DNA from 4 places in the Erwinia sp. Eh17-17 genome. Region 2 is predicted to be linked to each of the others. Evidence: predicted binding sites of a transcription regulator. Region 2 holds the regulator's gene; each other region holds the start of a gene.
The links. The regulator PurR, encoded in region 2, represses purine synthesis genes. The targets are predictions, from matches to a motif close to CANGCAAACGTTTGCNTG.

Region 1 (4,547 bases), on a different contig from region 2:
ACTTATATGAGCGTTGTGCCTGTAGCGGACGTACTGCACGGCCGGGTCGCGGTTGACAGCGAAGTCACCGTACGTGGCTGGGTGCGTACCCGAAGAGATTCAAAAGCCGGTATTTCCTTTATCGCCGTTTACGACGGTTCCTGCTTTAATCCCGTCCAGGCTGTCGTGAATAATTCTCTGAATAATTATCAGGAAGAAGTATTGCGCCTGACCACCGGCTGTTCCGTGGTGATCACCGGTAAAGTCGTTGAGTCTCCGGGTGAAGGCCAGAGCTTTGAGATTCAGGCTACCCATGTGGACGTAGTCGGCTGGGTGGATGACCCGGATACTTACCCAATGGCGGCCAAGCGCCACAGTATTGAATACCTGCGCGAAGTCGCCCATCTGCGTCCGCGGACTAACCTGATTGGTGCCGTTGCCCGCGTACGCCACACTCTGGCCCAGGCGCTGCATCGCTTCTTCGATGAGCAGGGTTTCTTCTGGGTGTCTACCCCGCTGATCACCGCGTCTGATACCGAAGGTGCGGGCGAAATGTTCCGCGTCTCTACGCTGGATATGGAAAACCTGCCGCGCACGCCGGAAGGCAAAGTCAATTATGATGAAGACTTCTTCGGTAAAGAAGCGTTCCTCACCGTATCCGGTCAGCTGAACGGCGAAACCTACGCCAGCGCAATTTCCAAAATTTATACCTTCGGCCCGACCTTCCGTGCAGAGAACTCCCACACCAGCCGCCATCTGGCAGAGTTCTGGATGCTGGAGCCGGAAGTGGCGTTTGCCGACCTGGAAGATAACGCCGCTCTGGCAGAAGCGATGCTGAAGTACGTGTTTAAAGCGGTGCTGGAAGAGCGCGCGGATGATATGGCCTTCTTCGCCGAGCGCGTAGATAAAGAAGCCATCTCGCGCCTGGAGCGTTTTGTGACGACCGATTTCGCCCAGGTTGATTACACCGAAGCCGTTGAAATCCTGCTGGCCTCGGGCCAGACGTTCGAAAACCCGGTGTCCTGGGGCATCGACCTGTCTTCCGAGCACGAGCGCTACCTGGCAGAGAAACACTTTAAAGCGCCGGTGGTGGTCAAGAACTACCCGAAAGACATCAAAGCGTTTTATATGCGCCTGAACGACGATGGTAAAACTGTGGCGGCCATGGATGTTCTGGCTCCGGGTATTGGTGAAATCATTGGTGGTTCCCAGCGTGAAGAGCGTCTGGATGTGCTCGATGCACGCCTGGCCGAGATGGGCCTGAATAAAGAGGATTACTGGTGGTATCGCGACCTGCGTCGCTACGGCACAGTGCCTCACTCAGGTTTCGGTTTAGGTTTCGAACGATTAATCGCCTATGTCACTGGCGTACAAAATGTAAGAGATGTTATCGCCTTCCCGCGCACTCCACGCAACGCGACGTTCTGATTTCTGCATTAAATATAAGAAATTCATATATATACTAAGGTCAGCCTCGCTGGCCTTTTTTTATTTTTGTAAATTTAGAGTTAGTTCACAAAGTTCCGTAATTTTTACATTTTGTAATACATATTTTCCTCTTGTTACCAGAATAAGAGATTGGTAGCATTTTCGAGGTAGATTAACCAGGCTGTGAATGGAAAGATGCGTGCAGACACAGGAAGACACCAAACTCTCATCGTAGTTCTGTAAAGAATTATTGACGGCAGTGGCAGGTGTCCAAATAACTCCAATGAGGGTAATAAAAAAATGATGAAGCGCAACATTCTTGCAGTAGTGATCCCAGCACTGTTGGCCGCTGGTGCCGCTAACGCAGCAGAAATCTATAACAAAGATGGCAACAAACTGGACCTGTACGGTAAAGTTGATGCGCGTCACACCTTCTCTGACAGCGCTGGCGATGACGGTGATGCTTCTTATGTCCGTTTCGGCTTTAAAGGCGAAACCCAGATTAACGACCAGCTGACCGGTTACGGCCAGTGGGAATATAACATCCAGGCGAACGTTGCTGAATCTGAAGGTACTACAGGTTCTAAAACTCGTGTTGGCTTTGCAGGTCTGAAATTTGCTGAGTTCGGCTCATTCGACTACGGCCGTAACTACGGTGTAGGTTACGACCCACTGGCATGGACCGACGTTCTGCCAGTATTCGGTGGTGATACTGGTAACTCTGATAACTTCATGGTTGGTCGTTCTAACGGTCTGGCAACTTACCGTAACACCAACTTCTTCGGTCTGGTTGATGGCCTGGACTTTGCTCTGCAATACCAGGGTAAAAACGAAGACAACGCAACCGGTCGTGGTATCAAGCAAGCGAACGGCGACGGCTGGGGTTCTTCTGTAACTTATACCTCTCCAATCGGCGTGGGTGTGACTGCTGCTTACACCAAATCTGACCGTACTAATAACCAGGAAGCTGCAACTTTCGCCAACGGTGGAAAATCAGCAGAAACATGGTCTACTGCAGTTAAATACGATGCCAACAATGTTTACCTGGCAGCGATGTACGGCGAAACGCGTAACGCGACCTACATCTCTGGCACTGTTAACGGTGTAGCTGCTGATGGTACAGTAAACAAAGAGCAGAAATTTGAAGCAGTAGCTCAGTACCAGTTCGACTTCGGTCTGCGTCCATCCCTGGCATACGTGCAGGATAAAGCGAAAGATGTTGAAGGCATTGGCGACGTAGATCTGTACAAATACGTGTCAGTAGGCTCTTACTACTACTTCAACAAAAACATGTCTACCTACGTTGACTATAAAATCAACCTGATCGACGAAAACGATGCTACCCGTAACCTGGGTGTGGGCACCGACGACGTTGTAGGTGTTGGCCTGGTATACCAGTTCTAATTGCCACTTAGTCGCGGCTAAGGTCGCGATTAACAGTGCATCAAACGGGGCTTCGGCCCCGTTTTTGTTTTTCTCCGTTCTCACATCCCTTTCTGCTGTTTTTTTGACGCAAACGGTTGGTAATTTACCGATTCTGGCGTTAACCTGAGTCCTCACTTCGCTTTAAATTAAGCTAACGGACTTCGACTATGTTTGAACGTATTGCAGCTGCACCCGCCGACCCTATTCTTGGTTTAGCCGACCTGTTCCGCGCTGATGACCGCCAAAATAAGATCAACCTCGGTATTGGCGTGTATAAAGATGAAACCGGCAAAACGCCGGTACTGACCAGCGTAAAAAAGGCTGAGCAGTATCTGCTGGAAAACGAAACCACCAAAAATTACCTGAGCATCGACGGCATCGCCGACTTTGGGCGCTGTACCCAGGAACTGCTGTTCGGGGCGGATAGCACCCTGATCAGCAGCCAGCGTGCGCGTACGGCTCAGACCCCAGGTGGAACCGGCGCACTGCGCGTCGCCGCCGACTTTATTGCCACGCAGACCAGTGCAAAACGCATCTGGGTCAGCAATCCAAGCTGGCCAAACCACAAGAATGTGTTTGCCGCTGCCGGTCTGGAAGTGTGTGAATACGACTACTACGATGCCGCCCGGCACACGCTGGACTTTGACGGGCTGCTGAGCAGCCTGAACGCCGCGCAGGCGGGTGACATCGTGCTGTTCCACGGCTGCTGCCACAACCCGACCGGCATTGACCCAACGGCTGCCCAGTGGTCACAGCTGGCTGAGCTGTCGCTGGCGAAAGGCTGGCTGCCGCTGTTTGACTTTGCCTATCAGGGCTTCGCTCGTGGTCTGGAAGAAGATGCTGAAGGCCTGCGCGCTTTCGCCGCCAGCCATCAGGAACTGATTGTCTGCAGCTCTTACTCGAAGAACTTCGGCCTGTATAACGAGCGCGTGGGTGCCTTTACCCTCGTCGCCGCTGATGCCACCGTGGTAGATACCGCATTCAGCCAGGTCAAAGCGACCATTCGTGCCAACTACTCTAACCCACCCGCCCACGGTGCAGCGGTGGTGGCAACGATTCTCGGCAACAAGGATCTGCGCGCGCTGTGGGAGCAGGAGTTGACCAGCATGCGTGAACGTATTCAGCGTATGCGTCAGCTGTTTGTGAACACGCTACAGGAGAAAGGGGCGAAAGGTGATTTCAGCTTTATCATCAGTCAGAACGGCATGTTCTCATTCAGCGGTCTGACGAAAGATCAGGTTGTGCGTCTGCGTGATGAGTTTGGCGTTTATGCGGTGAACTCCGGGCGAGTCAACGTGGCAGGGATGACCCCGGACAACATGTCCCCGCTGTGTGAAGCCATCGTCGCGGTGCTGTAACAAGGGGAAGTGCAAAAAGGGTGACCGTTTTGCCGGTCACCCTTTTTTGTGTCTACTGCAGGAACGGATTACTGATACGTTCGCGACCCAGCGTAGACATCGGGCCATGTCCCGGAATAAAGGTCACGTCATCGCCCAGCGGCAGCAGCTCATTGTGAATTGAAGCGATCAGGTCACTGTGGCTGCCCTGAGGAAAGTCAGAGCGCCCCACGCCACCGTTGAAAATCACGTCCCCTGACACCAGCAGGCGGCCGGCACGGTCAAAAAATACGATATGGCCCGGCGTATGCCCCGGACACAGCAACACTTCCAGAGACGTCTGCCCTACCTGAACGGTTTCCCCCTCTTCCAGCCAGC
Region 2 (4,547 bases):
ACGGCAACAGCAGGGCAAACAGCGAAGGCTGAGGCTGCAATGCGGCCAGGTAGATGGCGGCAATACTCAGGCTGTAAAATGCCAGCAGCCACGGCAGCAGCTGACGCCCGGCAAAATGGTTGAGCAGCGCGCGGCAGCTGAACCCACCGATCAGGAAGGCGATAGTCTGTGGAACATAACTCAGACCGATATCAGCAGGTGACAGGCCTAAGCGCCCCAGAATAAACGGGGATCCCGTTAACCAGGCAAAGAAGCTGGCGGAGCAGGCGGCATAGATAGCCACGTTGCCGCTGTAAACCGGTGACTTGAGCAGCGAGAAAAAGCCCGGTGCCGGTGTTTTTACCGTCTCTTTTGTCTGCGGGGTACGTGAAGGCAGGCGCAGGGTCGGGATCAGCAGCATCACGCTGATCAGCAAAAGCGCGACGAAAATAGAACGCCAGGAGAAATGCTGCAGCAGCCAGGCACCCAGCAGCGGGGCCAGGGCCGGAGAAAGGGCGACCAGCGGCATAATCGTGGCAAAGACGCGGTTCGCCTGAGGACCGCTGTAGCGGTCAACGACCAGCGCCTGCCAGCTTACGGCAGCGGCACAGACGCCCACGGCCTGAACAAAGCGCAGGGCCAGCAGCCAGGGGGCTGACTCGACCCACAGCATCGCCGCGCAGCCAATGGCAAACAGGCTAAGGCCCATAACCAGCACCGGTTTACGCCCAATACGGTCGGAGAGCGGCCCCCAGACTAACTGGGCGCAGGCAAAACCGGCGAGAAAGATACTCAGGCTGGCGCTGATCGCCCCGGCTTCAGTCTGCAGGTCCTGTTGCATGACGCCAAATGCAGGAAGGTACATATCGGTAGCAAGGAAACCCAGCATGCTGAGTAGCGCCAGGTAAAGCATAAAACCTTTGGAACGCATGATTTTTAACTCTTATTAGACAATTTTTTCACCCGCGCAGTGTAATCGCGTGTTCACTGCGCTGTGAAACGCTATTATTCGTGTATTGCGTTGAAAAAATTTGAAGGCAGGTTATGTGGTCTGAATATTCTCTTGAAGTGGTCGATGCGGTCGCCAGAACCGGCAGTTTTACTGCGGCAGCTGCAGAGCTTCATCGCGTACCTTCCGCGGTGAGTTACACCGTACGCCAGCTGGAAGAGTGGCTGGCGGTCAGCCTCTTTGAGCGTCGTCACCGGGATGTGGTGCTGACGGAGGCTGGCCGCGTTTTCAGTGAAGAAGGGCGCGCTGTTATCAAAAAAATGCTTGCCACCCGTACGCGCTGTCAGCAGGTGGCCAATGGCTGGCGCGGGCAGATTAATATTGCGGTAGACAGGATCGTGCGGCCGGCACGTACCCGGCAGCTGGTGGTCGATTTTTACCGGCATTTTCCCGATATGGAACTCCATATCATGCCGGAAGTGTTCAACGGCGTGTGGGATGCGCTGGCCGATGGCCGTGTGGACGTGGCGATTGGCGCCACCCAGGCGATACCGGTGAGAGGGCGCTTTGCTTTTCGTGATATGGGTAGCCTGAACTGGCGCTGTGTGGTGCAGGCACAACATCCGCTGCTTGGTCACCGCGGTGCGCTGAGCGAAGCCCTGATCCGCGAATGGCCCTCGCTGGTGCTGGAAGATACGTCACGAGCACTGCCGAAGCGTACCACCTGGACGCTGGATAATCAGCGGCGGCTGGTGGTGCCTGACTGGGACAGCGCGTTTGACTGCCTGCGCGCCGGGCTCTGTGTCGGGATGGTGCCGGGCCATTACGCCCAGCCGGGATTACAACAGCAGGAACTGGCTGAGCTGACGCTGGCATCGCCTTTTCCCGACAGTCCCTGCTACCTGAGCTGGTCAGAGCAGAGCGCCTCTCCGGCGCTGAACTGGCTGCTGGAATACCTGGGCAGCACCGAGACGCTGAACGCCGAATGGCTGAGTGAGCAGCCCGACCCGCAGCCGGTCAGCGCTTAACGGCGATAGTCGCGGAAAGGACCATCTGCCACCGAGCGGCGTTCAATCAGTGAGGGATGAACCTCGATGGTCTGCTGCTCTTCGCGTTTACTGGTGATGCGGTCCAGCAGCATGTCAAAGGCGGTTTCACCCAGGCGCTCTTTCGGCTGATGTACCGTAGTCAGCGCCGGGGTGAAGTAACGGGCGTTGCGCACGTTATCATAACCGATCACCGAAATGTCCTGCGGGACGCGCAATCCCATCTCGTCGGCGGCGCAAATCGCCCCCATCGCCATAATATCGCCGCCGCAGAAGATCGCCGTTGGACGCTGTTTCTGCGACAAAATCTGCTGCATAGCGCGATAGCCTGACTCCGGTTCGAAGTCGCCCTGCACCAGCCACTCTTCGCGCAGAGTGATCCCGGCTTCTGCCAGCGCTTTCAGAAAGCCAGCGTGGCGGCCGCCGCCGGTATTGCGCTCCAGCTGACCGGGGATAGCACCGATATCCCGGTGCCCGCGTTCAATCAGATAGCGGCCAGCCAGATAGCCGCCTTCAAAGGCATTATCCAGCACGGTATCGGTAAAATCGCCGCGCGACTCATTCCAGTCCATCACCACCATCGGGATGTTGCGGTTCTCTTCCAGCATGGCTATCAAGGTGTCCGGATATTCAGAGCACATCACCAGCAGCCCATCAACGCGCTTCTGCGCCATCATTGACAGATATGCCTGCTGTTTTTGCAGGTCATTGTGCGCATTGCCCAGAATCAGCGTATAGCCTTGAGCGAAGCAGCGGTTTTCCACGGCTTCAATGATCTCGGCAAAGTAGGGCGCTTCACTGGAAGTTGCCAACAGGCCAATGGTTTTGGTGTGGTTGACCTTAAGACTGCGGGCCACGGCGCTGGGAGAATAATGCAATTCTTTGATGGCCACCCACACCGCTTCTCGCGTCTCTTCGGCCACAAAGCGCGTTTTATTGATCACGTGCGACACGGTGGTGGTGGACACGCCGGCGCGCTTTGCCACATCCTTAATTGTTGCCATTAAAATCGTACTCCTGGTGTTATCGTAACAACTTGATAACTAGTTGGTTAAACGTTTGCCTGGATACAGCTATTCCTGCCCGACAAGAGTCATTTTGGGTGCTGTCTCAAAGGGTCGGGAAGGGGATGAATCGTCCGTAGAGTGACATGCAGTGCTGACTAAAACGGTTTGCGCTGCCTGTTGCGCAACGCAAGGAGAGAATTCTAACAAGGCTGCGCGCAGAAAACGAGATTTTTACGGGTAACTGTGGGAAAATCTGTAGGCTTACTAATGACAAGGTTATTAAGGAGAGAAAATGAATACTGATATGAAAATGACAGCGCTGGCGGTGGTGGGTTCACTGCTATTGATTATGGCGTTCAGTTTTACGGCTGTCATGCATTAAGCATGTGCTGCACGGGAGGGGGTAACCCTTCCCGTTTAGCGAATGGTTTTAGGCGTCATTACCCTGCGCGCGCCAATGTAATGTTCCTGCCAGTAGTCTTCACTCAGCGCACTAACCTGAATATCTTTACCGGTGCGCGGTGACTGAATAAATTTCCCCCCGCCAAGATAAACACCCACGTGGTCTGCTGTGCCACGACCGTTAATTCTGAAGAATACCAGGTCGCCTTTCTCTAACTGGTCGCGCTTAATCGAAGCGGCATCGCGCAGGTGATACATTTCATTAGCTGTGCGTGGGATCTTAAATTTCACCAGATCTTTGTAGGCGTACCATACCAGGCCACTGCAGTCGAAGCCGGTTTTGGGTGAGGTTCCGCCCCACTGATAGGGCTTACCTAACTGACCCATTAACTTGTTCATCGCCGTTTCACGAGCTTTCTGATAACGCGCACGGTGCGCTTTGCTCAGCTTCAGCGGTGCTGTCAGCTCGTCATTCTCACGTACTGTGCCTTTGGCCGTTGCGCGCTGACGACCATAGTGTTTTTTCTCCGCTTTCTTACTGGCGGCGATTTTTTTGCTCAGTGATTTTTTGCTTAATTTCGCAGTGCGCAGGGGCTCGGCAGTGGTTTTCTTTTTTTCTTTAAGAAGGGTCTTTTTGGCCTGAGCCACACGTGCCGCTTTAGTCGATTCTCTTTTAACGGGCAGCGCCGCTTCCCTGGCTTTTTTAGTCGCCGGAGTTTTTACTTTTTTGGTGGCGGTGGTTTTTACCGGGCGGCGCTTACGGCGTTCATCTTCGCGTGCCGTGTTACCGTCAGCCTTTTGCTGATTGGCATTAATAGGGGTATGTGGCGATGCGTGCGCCATATTGAAGAACAACTGGGTGAAAGCCAGTATGCAGAGCGTGATGAGTAAACGCATTGTTCCCATTAACAGTTTGTGCGCTGCAAAACAGGGCAGCACATTCAGAAAAGAGATTTCTGCGCTCAGGCAGAAGGTTAGCTCGATTCTAATCTAACTTCTTAATAAACGGTTAGGTCTTTTTTGTTTCAATAATACAGATCAAGTAAACGATGTTAAATTGAACACAATCAGGTGGTTAACTCAGCAGCTCAATCCCTTTGGGAAATATCCGGTGCAGCGGCGACGACAAGAAAATGTTATTTTAGATTTATTGTCTGCGCGCAA
Region 3 (4,547 bases), on a different contig from region 2:
CTTTGGTGCGCGCGATGCGAAAACCGGGGCAGCGGGTTCGCTGCTTGATGTGCTGGGGCATCCGGGAATGAATCATCAGGTGAAGACTGAACAGGGTGTGCTGGCGGAAGAGTGTGCCGCGCTGTTGAGCGACTTCTTCCGTCAGCGCCGCGCCGAAAAGAAAGCGCAGCGCAGGGGCTGATGCTCTTTTCCGGCCCGCCGGTTTACCACGCCGATCAGTTTAACGCGACTTTCGCTTCCACAGTGGGGTAGCCGCTACCCAGTTCGGCTTCCATCGCGGCTTGCTGCGCCTGCTTCCTTTCCTGATCCTGCAAATAACCTACCAGGCTTATCTCATACTTACGGATGTTTTCCACATAGGCATAGGCCTCGTGGCCGCGCGCGTAACCGTAATTAGTCTGGCTGTAGTAACGTTTCTGACTGAGCATCGGCAGCCGGACTTTTACGTCAGCCCAGCTATCCGGATTAGCCTTCTGTTTTTCCGTCAGCTTGCGGGCATCAAGCATATGGGCATACCCCATGTTATAGGCGGCCAGCGCAAACCAGATGCGTTCGTCTTCGGGGATGGTCGGCGGTACTTTTTCCATCATGCGCACCAGGTACTCACTACCGCCGCGAATACTCTGTTCGGGGTCAGTACGGTCGGTCACGTTGACGCTGTCGGCGGTGTTACGCGTCAGCATCATCATGCCGCGTACCCCGGTGGGCGACGTGGCCTGGGGGTTCCAGTGTGATTCCTGATAAGAGATGGCGGCCAGCAGGCGCCAGTCTATGTTCCGGGCATATTTTTCGAATAAGGGCTTAATATCCGGCAGGGTCGCGTCGATGGCGCGCAGGAAGGTTCGGGTATCAACGTAGTCAAAGGTGCCGACGTGGCCTAGATACTTCTCATCCAGTCGCGCCATGGCTCCCTCCTCACCCATCTGGTTGAAGAAGTCGAGCAGCGCCGCATTCATGCTGTCGTCCTGCTCCTGCTGGATATACCAGGTGACCGGCTCTTCATCAGTGATATCAAATGCCACCGCCAGCTGCGGATGAATGCGTTGCATTAAGGCAATAGTGACAGAATCGCCCACGGTATAGTCGAGCTTGCCGTCAGCCACGGCCTCCAGCAGGCCCTGAGGCGTCTGGTCAGTTGAAATCGCCCAGTCGAGGTCAGGGTACTGTTGCGCTTTCACGTTACGCAGAGTCGATAGATAGGCCGAGCCTGAGGCCGCCGTCAGACGCCCCTTCAGATCGCCCAGATTTTTTGGCCGTGGCGAACCAATGCGATAAACCAGCTGTTGGGAAACCGAATAATAAGAGGGACCGGCACGAAAACGCGTGAGCCGTTCATTGTTGTAGATTAAGCCTGCCGCCAGCAGATCGGCTTTATCGTCTTCCAGGTCGTCAAAAAGGTCGCCAAGGTTCGGGCGCACGGTGACTTCCAGCCTGACCCCCAGATAACGGGCGAAGCGTTTCGCCAGCTCATAGTCCATCCCCGCTGGTAAATGATTGACGGTGTAGTAAGTCAGCGGAGAGTTTATGGTGCTGATGCGCAGCACTCCCCGTGATTTTATCTGTGCAATACGGTCGGTCGAACCGCCGTACCACGGGATCGAGGGCCACAGTGCCAGCGCAAGAAGCACGGTGATCAACCCGACCAGAAGATAATTAAATTTAAAGCGTTTCAAATAGTTATCTCTCGGTGATTCTCAGGTATCTGTCTTCTATGGCAGTATTTGTGATCTATAATTGGTCCTGAGCGTGGGGCATTCTGCGCAACTCCGCGCAGCTCCGCAACTGAAATCCACCTGTTTTGTGCGTTTTTCAGGCAATTCCTTATCGCGATTAAATCTGCGCAAACGGTTTCGTAACGGGTGCGGATTCACTATAATACCGCCCGTTTTCCCCTGTTGCGCCCAATGAAGCGTCGCCCGGCGCTTCGAGACGAGAGATCTTTAATGATGGAAATTCTGCGTGGTTCGCCCGCTCTGTCGGCATTTCGTATTAACAAATTGCTGGCCCGCTTTCAGGATGCTCACCTGCCGGTGAGTGACATTTACGCTGAGTACGTCCATTTCGCTGATGTCAGCGCGCCGCTTACCGGGGATGAGAAATCCCGCCTGCAACGCCTGCTGAAATACGGTCCCTCTCTCGCGGAACACACCCCGCAAGGCCGCCTCCTGCTGGTGACGCCGCGTCCCGGCACGATTTCACCGTGGTCTTCTAAAGCGACAGATATCGCCCATAACTGCTCCCTGCCGCAGGTTCTGCGTCTTGAGCGCGGCCTGGCCTTCTACGTGCAGGCACCGCAGCTGACCGACGCACAGTGGGGGGCGCTGGCCGCTCTGCTGCATGACCGCATGATGGAAACCGTGTTTACCGACATGAACCAGGCGGAAGCACTGTTTGCTCAGCATCAGCCTGCGCCCGTGCAAAGCGTCGATGTGCTGGGTGAAGGGCGCAACGCGCTGGTTCAGGCCAACATCAAACTTGGCCTGGCACTGGCCGATGATGAAATCGACTACCTGCAGGCGGCGTTTGAAAAACTGGGGCGCAACCCGAACGATATTGAACTCTACATGTTTGCTCAGGCCAACTCTGAGCACTGCCGTCACAAAATCTTCAACGCCGACTGGGTGATCGACGGCCAGGTTCAGCCGAAATCGCTGTTCAAAATGATCAAAAATACCTTCGAGAAGACCCCCGACCACGTATTGTCTGCCTACAAAGACAATGCGGCGGTGATGGAAGGTTCTCAGGTCGGGCGCTTCTACGCCGATCCGCAGGGCAACTATGATTTCCATCAGGAAGACGCACATATTCTGATGAAAGTGGAAACCCATAACCACCCGACCGCGATTTCTCCGTGGCCGGGAGCCGCGACCGGTTCCGGCGGCGAAATCCGTGATGAAGGTGCCACCGGGCGCGGGGCCAAACCTAAAGCGGGTCTGGTCGGTTTCTCGGTTTCCAACCTGCGCATTCCGGGCTTTGAACAGCCGTGGGAAGAAGATTTCGGCAAGCCGGATCGCATTGTTACCGCACTGGATATCATGACCGAAGGCCCGTTGGGCGGCGCGGCGTTTAACAACGAATTTGGTCGCCCGGCGCTGAACGGCTACTTCCGCACTTACGAAGAGCGCGTTAACAGCCACAATGGCGAAGAGCTGCGCGGCTACCACAAACCGATCATGCTGGCGGGCGGTATCGGTAATATCCGTGCTGACCACGTGCAGAAAGGTGAAATCACCGTGGGTGCCAAACTGATCGTCCTGGGTGGCCCGGCGATGAACATCGGCCTGGGCGGCGGTGCGGCCTCTTCAATGGCCTCCGGCCAGTCTGATGCTGACCTTGATTTTGCTTCCGTACAGCGCGACAACCCGGAAATGGAGCGCCGCTGTCAGGAAGTGATCGACCGCTGCTGGCAGCTCGGTGAAGCGAACCCGATTCTGTTTATCCACGACGTCGGCGCGGGCGGCCTGTCCAACGCCATGCCGGAACTGGTGAGCGACGGCGAACGCGGCGGGCGCTTCAATCTGCGCGACATTCTCAACGACGAGCCGGGCATGAGCCCGCTGGAAGTGTGGTGTAACGAATCGCAGGAGCGTTATGTGCTGGCGGTGTCCCCGGACAGCCTGGCGCTGTTCGATGCGCTGTGTCAGCGTGAACGCGCACCGTATGCGGTGATTGGTGAAGCGACCGAAGAGATGCATCTGTCGCTGTCCGACAGCCATTTTGACAACACGCCAATCGATATGCCGCTGGACGTGCTGCTGGGTAAAACCCCGAAAATGACCCGCGACGTCGTCACGCTGCAAGTCAAAGGGGATGCACTGGTGCGTGACGGGATCACCGTAGCGGATGCGGTTCACCGTGTGCTGCACCTGCCGACCGTGGCAGAGAAAACCTTCCTGATCACCATCGGTGACCGTTCGGTAACCGGTATGGTTGCCCGTGACCAGATGGTCGGCCCGTGGCAGATCCCGGTCGCCAACTGCGCGGTGACCACCGCCAGCCTCGACAGCTACTACGGTGAAGCGATGGCTCTGGGTGAACGTGCTCCCGTTGCGCTGCTGGACTTCGCCGCTTCCGGCCGTCTGGCCGTGGGTGAGGCGCTCACTAACATTGCCGCCACCGAGATTGGCCCGCTGACGCGCATTAAGCTGTCGGCAAACTGGATGGCTGCGGCCGGTCACCCGGGTGAAGATGCCGGTCTGTATGAGGCGGTGAAAGCCGTCGGCGAAGAGCTGTGCCCGGCGCTGGGGATTACCATCCCGGTCGGCAAGGACTCGATGTCGATGAAAACCCGCTGGCAGCAGGGTAACGAGCAGCGTGAGATGACCTCGCCGCTGTCGCTGGTGATCACCGCCTTTGCTCGCGTAGAAGACGTGCGTAAAACCGTGACTCCGCAGCTGCAGACGGGGGAGAACGCGCTGCTGTTGATCGACCTGGGTAAAGGCGTTAACGCACTCGGTGCGACGGCGCTGTCACAGGTTTACCGTCAGCTGGGCGACAAGCCTGCCGACGTGCGCGATGTGCAGCAGCTGGCAGGCTTCTATAACGCC
Region 4 (4,547 bases), on a different contig from region 2:
TTGCGGAAGCATGGCCTGCCAACAAGCGCAACCGTGCGTCGGCGTGGGTCGGCATGGGCTGGCAGCTGGGCGTACTGCTGGCCGCGTTTATCACCCCTTTCCTGCTGAATATCATCGGCTGGCGCGGCATGTTTCTTGTCGGATTGCTGCCCGCGCTGGCGTCGTTCGCCATCCGCCGCGGGATGGGCGAACCGGAAGCGTTTACCGAACATGTGGACGTCAACCAGGGGCTGTCGTTTCGTGCGCGCATTAAGCTGCTGTTTGCCGACGCGGCAACCACCAAAGCCAGTATTGGCATCTTCATCCTCTGTTCGGTGCAGAATTTCGGCTATTACGGCCTGATGATCTGGATGCCGAGCTACCTCTCTTCCAACTTCGGTTTCTCGCTGACCAAATCCGGAATGTGGACGGCGGTCACGGTCGTGGGGATGACGTTCGGCATCTGGCTGTTTGGCCTGCTGGCGGATCGCTTTGCGCGCTGGAAAATATTCCTTATCTACCAGGTGGGTGCCGTGGTGATGGTAGTGGTCTATGCCCAGCTGCGCGATCCGACCATCATGCTGTTCACCGGCGCACTGATGGGAATGTTTGTTAACGGGATGATTGGCGGCTACGGTGCCCTGATCTCAGACACCTACCCGGTAAAAGTGCGGGCTACTGCGCAGAACGTTCTGTTTAACCTCGGTCGTGGTGTGGGCGGTTTTGGCCCGCTGGTGATTGGCCTGCTGGTCAGCCAGTGGTCTTTTGCTGCCGCGATTACAATACTGGCACTGATTTACCTGCTGGATATTCTTGCGACGCTGTTCCTGCTGCCGAAAAAGCAGGGCAATGAGGACGTGCTGGGCGCGATTGGCTAAACACAGGCGGGTTGGGCGCCATGCCCAACCCGGGATCGGTCCGCTTATCCCATCGCAGGGGTCAGGCATGTCTGGCCCGATGAATCGTTCCGTTTTATCGCCGTGTTAACTGCCAGCCTTTATCACGCCACAGCTCAGGCAGTTGCGCCATATCGTTAAATACGGTGACCAGCGGATGGTCGATGGTCGGGTTATGAGCATCCACGCAGTAATAGAAGACCGGGATACCGGCAGCGATACCGGCCATGGCACCCGCTTCAGAATCATCCACAAGGATACAGCGCTCAACGGGGACACCCATCTGCACTGCAGCGTGATGCAGGAGTTCAGGTTCGGGCTTCCAGTGCCCGATGTCGTAGCCGCTGTACAGACGATCGCCGAAGAAGGGCAGCATCTCCGTCAGACCGAGTGAATGCTGCATTTTGGGCACGGTACCGTTAGAGACAACGCACATCGGTACGCTGACTTTTTCCAGTAATGCCTTTGCACCGGCGATGGGTTTGAGCTCCCGCTCAAACAGACGTGCGACTTCCCGGCGATACGCGGGTTCCAGCACGTCAACCGGGACAGCGATCCCGTGCTGCTGGCAAACATCAGAAATGATGTCGTACAGTTTGACCCCTTTGTACTTCTCGAACATCTCCTGCAACGACAATGTGGCACCAAACTCCGCAAACGTATTGACGTAAGCCTGGGTACAGAGCATTTCACTGTCCACCAGTGTTCCGTCACAATCGAAAAAAATGCACGCTACTGACATCCTGCTTCCTTTAAGTCTGCATGGGCTGAGTGTGGATAGTAACGTGAAGCCGGGAGAGATTTCGACCATTGACAGTTCAGGGCCCCGTTTTTCAGAGAGAATCGTGTCAGTGACTGTTAGCGGTAGTGATATGTCGGTAAAAACAGCGCAATCGGTTGCGAAAAAACCGGGTGATCAATATCCCAAAATCTGAATTTTGGGGTAGGATAACCGCCGACAACTTTTTCTCCGTTCTGGAAACACATAATGACGAATCCCGGTCTGTTACAACGGATTTTTAAATTGCAGGAGCATGGTACCACCGTCCGTACTGAGGTGATTGCTGGTTTCACCACCTTCCTGACGATGGTCTATATCGTTTTTGTTAACCCGCAAATCCTGGGCGTGGCGGGTATGGATACGCAGGCGGTGTTTGTCACCACCTGCCTGATTGCTGCCTTTGGCAGTATTCTGATGGGGCTGGTGGCAAACCTGCCGGTGGCACTGGCACCGGCCATGGGCCTGAACGCCTTCTTCGCCTTTGTGGTGGTCGGCGCGATGGGGATTTCCTGGCAGATCGGGATGGGGGCTATCTTCTGGGGCGCGGTAGGCCTGCTGCTGCTGACCATTTTCCGCGTGCGTTACTGGATGATTGCCAATATTCCGCTCAGCCTGCGCGTGGGCATCACCGCCGGTATTGGCTTGTTTATCGCCATGATGGGGCTGAAAAATGCAGGCATCATTGTCGCCAATGAAGCGACGCTGGTGACCGTGGGTAACCTCACCTCGCACAGTGTGCTGCTGGGGGCGTTAGGCTTCTTTATTATCGCTATCCTGGCCTCACGCAATATTCATGCGGCGGTGCTGGTATCGATTGTCGTCACGACCGGGATTGGCCTGGCGATTGGTGATGTGAAATACACCGGCATCTTCTCGGCGCCTCCTGCGGTGACCTCCGTACTGGGGCAGGTTAACCTGAAGGATTCACTGAATATCGGGATGGCCGGGATTATCTTCTCCTTTATGCTGGTGAACCTGTTTGACTCCTCCGGGACGTTAATCGGCGTGACGGATAAAGCCGGTCTGACCGACGAGAAGGGCAAATTCCCGCGGATGAAGCAGGCGCTTTACGTTGACAGCATCAGCTCCGTTGCCGGTTCCTTTATCGGCACCTCTTCCGTGACCGCCTACATCGAAAGTTCGTCTGGCGTGTCCGTTGGCGGGCGTACTGGCCTGATGGCGGTAGTGACGGGTGTCCTGTTCCTGCTGGTGATGTTCCTGTCGCCTCTGGCGGGCATGGTTCCGGCGTATGCAGCCGCAGGCGCGCTGATCTATGTCGGCGTGCTGATGACGTCCAGCCTGTCTCGCGTGAAGTGGGATGATCTGACCGAAGCAGTTCCGGCGTTTGTCACTGCGGCAATGATGCCGTTCAGTTTCTCAATTACTGAAGGGATCGCGCTGGGCTTCATTTCTTACTGCGTGATGAAGCTGGGTACCGGACGCTGGCGTGAAATCAGCCCGTGTGTCGTGGTGGTTGCGCTGTTGTTCGTACTGAAAATTGCGTTTGTTGACGCGCATTAATTCCGCTGCCGGGTGGTGGTAACGCCACCCGTATTATCCGTTCAGGAGTAATACTGCGTTTTTTCTGCTGGCAGGCTGGTGAGACGTAACGTTCGTGGCCCCAGATTGTGGGCATGGACATTAAAATCCCCGAGTGACTCCCATCCATCATCACCGTTGTATTCCCACAAGCGCAGTCTGTCAGTGCCCGGCGACAGCGCACAGGACCAGACCAGCAAAGGCTCAACGTCGCACAGTGCCTGAATATCTGGCCAGCTCACCGAGCGCAGACGGCCTGATGCCGGGTGCAGCTGTAGCGAGTTCATTCCGTCAGCCCCTTCCCCCGTTAGCTTGAGAATACTCTGGCGCAGCGTCCAGATCTGGGTTGAGGCTTCGACAGCATCATTTTGTGCGTTAATCCATGCTTTCTCTGCTGAAGACAGACACTCGAAATGATGTTCCAGCGTCTGGCGACTGTGCGCACGAATGATCTCCATATCCAGCCCGGCGCGGCCTCCTTCTTCGGCTAACACCACGCCGACCATGCTACCGGCATAGGCAAAGCTGAAATCAGGGAGGTCAGGGTCAGCAAAGCAGGGGCGTCCGCTGGCGGTGGTGATCACTTCGGGCAGCGTTGGCATCCCGTATACGCGCAGCATCAGTTCTGCGAGCAGGGTGCGGGCAGCCAGATAACGGGTACGGCGCTTTTCGGAAAATCTGTTGGCGTGCTCGACGATCTGCAGGGGAAGTCGGTGTATCCGGGTTCGGGTCTGGGCAAGGGCCCAACGTGCAAAATGACTTGCCATCTGTCGCTCCGTGAAAATGGTCGGATAATCATCACTACTATTGTAAGAATATTCTTATCAAATTTCACCTGGGATTCCATTCCCAGGGGCATTTTCGGACTATTGTCACTGTTTACTGGCGGATTGCTGGTTCAATTGAGCTTTTCAGGAAGGGAATTATTTCCCAATGCAGAAACTGGAGAAAATACGCCCTAACAGATCGTCCGAGCTGAATTCTCCGGTAATTTCACTCAGTGACTGCTGCGCCAGACGCAGTTCTTCCGCCAGTAGTTCACCCGCCCATGCGCCCAGCAGCTGATCTTTACCCTGCTGTAAGTGAGTGGCTGCCAACTCCAGCGCCTGCAGGTGGCGGCGACGCGCCAGAAAGCCACCTTCCATATTGCCGGAGAAGCCCATGCTCTGTTTCAGATGATCGCGCAGCACATCAATGCCGTCTCCGGTGCGTGCCGACAGGCGAATAAGTGAGTGACCATTTACTTCGGTCAGACCGAGCGTCTCGCCAGTTTTATCCGCTTTATTACGTACCACGGTGATCGGCAGGGTTTGCGGCAGGCGGGCAATAAAGTCCGGCCAGATCGCCGCAGG

Region 1: the regulator PurR is predicted to act here: its motif matches at 2,917-2,934, upstream of ABEH87_RS06940 (amino acid aminotransferase).
Region 3: the regulator PurR is predicted to act here: its motif matches at 1,838-1,855, upstream of purL (phosphoribosylformylglycinamidine synthase).
Region 4: the regulator PurR is predicted to act here: its motif matches at 1,762-1,779, upstream of ABEH87_RS14225 (NCS2 family permease).

Annotation. Positions count from the first base shown of each region.
Region 1 covers NZ_JBDFQT010000002.1:325,503-330,049, forward strand. Annotated here, with positions in the region: gene asnS (asparagine--tRNA ligase) at 7-1,407, shown strand; gene ompC (porin OmpC) at 1,708-2,811, shown strand; gene ABEH87_RS06940 (amino acid aminotransferase) at 3,000-4,190, shown strand; gene ABEH87_RS06945 (MBL fold metallo-hydrolase) at 4,243-4,547, opposite strand, start outside.
Region 2 covers NZ_JBDFQT010000001.1:1,069,583-1,074,129, reverse strand. Annotated here, with positions in the region: gene punC (purine nucleoside transporter PunC) at 1-910, opposite strand, end outside; gene punR (DNA-binding transcriptional activator PunR) at 1,024-1,956, shown strand; gene purR (HTH-type transcriptional repressor PurR) at 1,953-2,978, opposite strand; gene ABEH87_RS04730 (NlpC/P60 family protein) at 3,399-4,280, opposite strand.
Region 3 covers NZ_JBDFQT010000005.1:171,284-175,830, reverse strand. Annotated here, with positions in the region: gene tadA (tRNA adenosine(34) deaminase TadA) at 1-181, shown strand, start outside; gene mltF (membrane-bound lytic murein transglycosylase MltF) at 216-1,673, opposite strand; gene purL (phosphoribosylformylglycinamidine synthase) at 1,944-4,547, shown strand, end outside.
Region 4 covers NZ_JBDFQT010000004.1:388,349-392,895, reverse strand. Annotated here, with positions in the region: gene ABEH87_RS14235 (MFS transporter) at 1-857, shown strand, start outside; gene yieH (6-phosphogluconate phosphatase) at 952-1,617, opposite strand; gene ABEH87_RS14225 (NCS2 family permease) at 1,864-3,177, shown strand; gene ABEH87_RS14220 (4'-phosphopantetheinyl transferase superfamily protein) at 3,219-3,962, opposite strand; gene mnmE (tRNA uridine-5-carboxymethylaminomethyl(34) synthesis GTPase MnmE) at 4,119-4,547, opposite strand, start outside.